2 regions of the Cellulosimicrobium sp. XJ-DQ-B-000 genome follow, and region 2 is predicted to be linked to the other one. Evidence: predicted binding sites of a transcription regulator. Region 2 holds the regulator's gene; the other holds the start of a gene.
The links. Region 2 encodes Rex, which represses fermentation and respiration genes when NADH is low (regulators of the CRP and FNR family bind a similar motif). Its sites were predicted from a motif close to CTTGTGAANNNNTTCACAAG; they were not measured.
Positions count from the first base shown of each region.

Region 1: a site for Rex is predicted at 1,148-1,167, ahead of mqo (malate dehydrogenase (quinone)). Genes of this name have one in related genera too.

Region 1 is NZ_JAVHYN010000003.1:173,909-176,076, reverse strand. It holds gene RDI86_RS06940 (maleylpyruvate isomerase family mycothiol-dependent enzyme) at 1-910, shown strand, start outside; gene mqo (malate dehydrogenase (quinone)) at 1,182-2,168, shown strand, end outside.
Region 2 is NZ_JAVHYN010000007.1:45,463-47,630, reverse strand. It holds gene RDI86_RS11800 (HAD family phosphatase) at 1-353, opposite strand, end outside; gene RDI86_RS11795 (glutaredoxin family protein) at 403-693, shown strand; gene RDI86_RS11790 (redox-sensing transcriptional repressor Rex) at 750-1,424, shown strand; gene RDI86_RS11785 (YceI family protein) at 1,545-2,096, opposite strand.

The DNA of each region.
Region 1 (2,168 bases), on a different contig from region 2:
CCTCACCCCGCCCGACGTCGAGGAGGTCCGGCGCGACGCGCGCGCCGCCCTCGACGCGGTGACCGACGCGGCGCGCGGGCTCGACGCCGCCGGGCTCGACGCGCCGTCGGCCCTGCCCGGGTGGTCGCGCAGCCACGTGCTCGCGCACGTCACCGCCATCGGCGAGGCCATGGCGCGGCAGGCCGAGCGCGCCGCGCGCGGCGAGCTCGTCGAGGTGTACGACGGCGGCGCGGCCGGGCGCGAGGACGGCATCCGGACGGGCGCGCTGCGCTCCGTCGCGCAGCACGTCGCGGCGCTCGATGCGCTGGCCGACCGCCTCGACGCCGCGTGGCCCGCCGCCGGGTCCCCCGCGTGGTCCGCGCCGGTGACGTACCGCGACGGCACGGTCGCGGACGCGCTCGTGGCCTGGTGGCGCGAGGTGCGGATCCACGCGGTCGACCTCGACGCGGGCGTCGGCCTCGACTCCTGGCCTCCCGCGCTCGGGCTGCACCTCCTCGACTTCCTCGGAGTCCGGCTCGCGGACGACGTCGTGGTCGAGCTCGACGGGAAACCAGGAGACCTCGTCGTGGGTCCCGCCGGCGTCCACGTCGGACCGGGCGCTCTCCGCGTCGGACCGGGCGCCCTTCGCGTCAGACCGGGCGGGCTCCGCGTCGCTGCCGGACCTGAGCCCGCGTCCGAAGCCGAGCCCACGTCCGGGGCCGCGGCCTCGCCTGCGCCCGCGTCCGCGCCCGGCCGGGGCGCCGTCGTCGTCCACGGCCGCCTCACCGACGTCGCCGCCTGGCTCGCGGGCCGCGCCCCCGGCGCCGAGCCCACCGCCCGCCTCGCGGGCGAGCCCGTGAGCCTCCCCGAGATCGGCCCCTGGCCGTCCCCGTACTCCCCGCCGCAGGGGAACCCCACCCCCGCGAGGTAGAGCCCCGGTCGGCCGAGGTAGAGCCCTGGTCCGCCAGGTAGAGGCGTGGTCGGCTGGCGCACGCGGACCACGGCTCTACCTCGCGAGACCACGGCTCTACCTCGCGAGACCACGGCTCTACCTCGCGGGAAGACGGCTCGGACCCGGCCGGATCGCGCGGTACGCGACGTCCGACCTGCCCGGCTCGGGACCGAGGTCCCTCGAAAGTGTGACGCACGCCCGTGACGCACCGCACAGTTAGTGCACTCTTTCACAAGCGTAGGATCGACATGTGTCGAGTCGAGCGAGCAACCCCGCAAGCAGCGCAGACCAGATCGACGTAGCCCTCATCGGCGGTGGCATCATGAGCGCCACGCTCGGGGCACTCCTGAAGGTCTTGGAGCCCACCTGGAAGGTGCGCATCTACGAGCGCCTGGACGCCGTGGCGCAGGAGTCGTCGAACCCGTGGAACAACGCCGGGACGGGTCACGCCGCCCTGTGCGAGCTGAACTACACGCCGGAGAAGCCGGACGGCTCGATCGACATCACCAAGGCGGTGAAGATCAACGAGCAGTTCGAGGTGTCGCGCGAGTTCTGGCACCACCTGCTCACGACGGGCGCGCTGCCGCAGCCCGCGAGCTTCATCTCCCGCACCCCCCACATGACCTTCGTGCGCGGCGCGGAGAACGTCGACTACCTGCGTCGCCGCTTCGAGACGCTGCGCCGCCACCCGCTGTTCAGCGAGCTCGAGTTCACGGACGACCCGGCGGTCATCGCCGAGTGGGCCCCGCTCCTGGTCGCCGAGCGCGACGGCGACGAGCCGGTCGCGGCCACGCGCGCGACGAGCGGGACGGACGTCGACTTCGGCGCCCTCACCGAGCAGCTCGTCGACTACCTCGTCTCGGAGGGCACGCAGCTCTACCTCGAGCACGAGGTGAAGAACCTCAGGAAGACGAAGGACGGCCGCTGGCGCCTGACGGTCAAGGACCGCTCGTGGAACGCCCCGAAGCGCCGCTCGACCGTCGAGGCCCGGTTCGTGTTCGTGGGCGCCGGCGGCGGCGCGCTGCCGCTGCTCCAGGCGGCCGGCATCCCGGAGGCGAAGGGCTACGGCGGCTTCCCGATCAGCGGTGAGTTCCTCCGCACGGACGACCCGGAGCTCGTCGCCCAGCACCAGGCGAAGGTCTACGGCAAGGCCGACGTCGGCTCGCCGCCCATGTCGGTCCCGCACCTGGACACGCGCGTCGTCGACGGCAAGACGTACCTGATGTTCGGCCCCTAC
Region 2 (2,168 bases):
GACAGGACGGTGTCGTAGACCTCCTCGCCGATCGCGGTGACCTCGGCGACGGAGCGCCCGGCGATGAGCGCGAGCGCGCGCGACCGGATGCGGTCGATCTGCTGCTTGTTCTCGCCGAACACGAGGTAACGGGCCTGGTGCACGGCGAAGCGCACGATGTCGAGCGTCGAGAAGAACTCGCGCTGGTACAGGGCGCGCGCGAGGTGGAACGACGAGGCGCCGCGGATGATCGTGTTGTCGACGTCGAAGAACGCGGCGGTGCGGTGCGGCGGCCCGGGGGCGCGCGCGGGCGCCTCCTCGGGGAGCGTCGGCCGGGAGGTCGGGTCGGGGCCCGGGCCGGGAGACGTCGCCATGCCTCCACTCTAGGCGGTCGGGCCGCCGGGGCCTCGTACCCTGGGAGGCGTGAGCACCTCCGACGCCCCCGCCCCCGTCCTGCTGTTCGGTCGCGCGGGCTGTCACCTGTGCGACGACGCGCGGACGGTCGTCGAGGACGTGTGCGCCGAGGCGGGCGTCGCGTGGGCGGAGGTCGACCTGGACGCGCCGGGCACCGACCCGGCGCTGCGCGAGCAGTACGGCGAGTACGTGCCGGTCGTCACGGTCGGCGGGGTGCAGCAGGGGTTCTGGCGCGTGGACGCGCGCCGGCTGGCGCGTGCGGTGGCCCGGATTTCGGCGCCGCGCGCGGACCTGGGATGATTCCTCCCGTGGAGCGTGACCGTCGACGAGGACGGTCCCTGGACGACGGAGTGACGGTGGCTGAGCAGGTAGTCGGTGAGGTGACGGCGCCGGGGATCCCGAGCGCGACGGTGGCGCGGCTCCCGTCCTACCTGCGCGCGCTGCGGGACCTCGTGGCGCGGGGCGTCGGGACGACGTCGTCGGTCGAGCTCGCGGAGCTGTCCGGCGTGGGCCCGGCGCAGCTGCGCAAGGACCTGTCGTTCCTCGGGTCGTTCGGCACGCGCGGCGTGGGCTACGACGTCGACTCGCTGGCGCAGTACATCACCGAGGCCCTGGGCCTCGTCGACGAGCACCGCATCGCGATCGTCGGGATCGGCAACCTGGGGCACGCGCTCGCGAACTACTCGGGCTACGAGCAGCGCGGCTTCCACGTGGCGGCGCTCCTCGACGCGTCGCCGGACGTCGTCGGGACGCGGGCCGCGGGCCTCGTCGTCGAGCACGTCGACGCGCTCGAGGAGGTCGTGGAGCGCGAGAAGGTGTCGATCGTCGTCCTCGCGACGCCTGCGGCGCACGCCCAGGCGGTCGCGGACCGCGTGGTCGCGGCGGGGGTGCGCGAGATCCTCAACTTCGCGCCGCGCGCGCTCCAGGTCCCGGCGGACGTCGACGTGCGCGGCGTCGACGTGGGCAGCGAGCTGCAGATCCTCGCGTTCCACTCGCAGGCCCGCGCCCTCGCGGCGTCGCAGGAGCGCTGAGCGGCCCCGGCGCCCGGGCCCGGGGACGACGAAGGGCCGCGTGCCGGTGCACGCGGCCCCTCGGGGCGGCACCCCTGCCGGAGGGCGCCGGTCTCGCCCGGGACGTGCCCGGGACGACGGTCAGGCCTGCTTGATGGCCGAGACGTCGAGCGCGATCTTGATCTTGTCGCCGACGAGCACGCCGCCGGTCTCGAGCGCGGCGTTCCAGGTGAGGCCGAACTCCTTGCGCGAGATCTCGGTGGTCGCCTCGAAGCCGGCGCGCGGGTTGCCGAACGGGTCGGTCGCGGTGCCCGCGAACTCCGTCTCGAGCTCGACCGGCTTGGTGACGCCGTTGATCGTCAGGTCGCCGGCCACGACGTAGTCGTCGCCGTCGCCCGTGATGCGCGTCGACGTGAACGTCCACGTCGGCTTGTTCTCCGCGTCCCAGAAGTCGGCGCTGCGCAGGTGGTTGTCGCGGTTCTCGTCGCCCGTGCTCACGGACGCGGCGTCGAGCTGGGCGGTCACGGACGTCGACTCGAGGTCGTCGCCGACCGTGATCGTGCCGTCGGTGATCGCGAGGGTGCCGCGGACCTTCGAGATCCCGGCGTGGCGGACGGTGAACGACGCCTGCGAGTGCGACGCGTCGAGGGCGTAGGTACCGGCGGTGAGGCCGGCGGGCAGCGACGAGGCCATGGGTGCTCCTGCGGGTGGTCGGGGTCCTGGCGGACCAAGTGGTTGAACGTTCAACTTCGGAACGAGCGTATC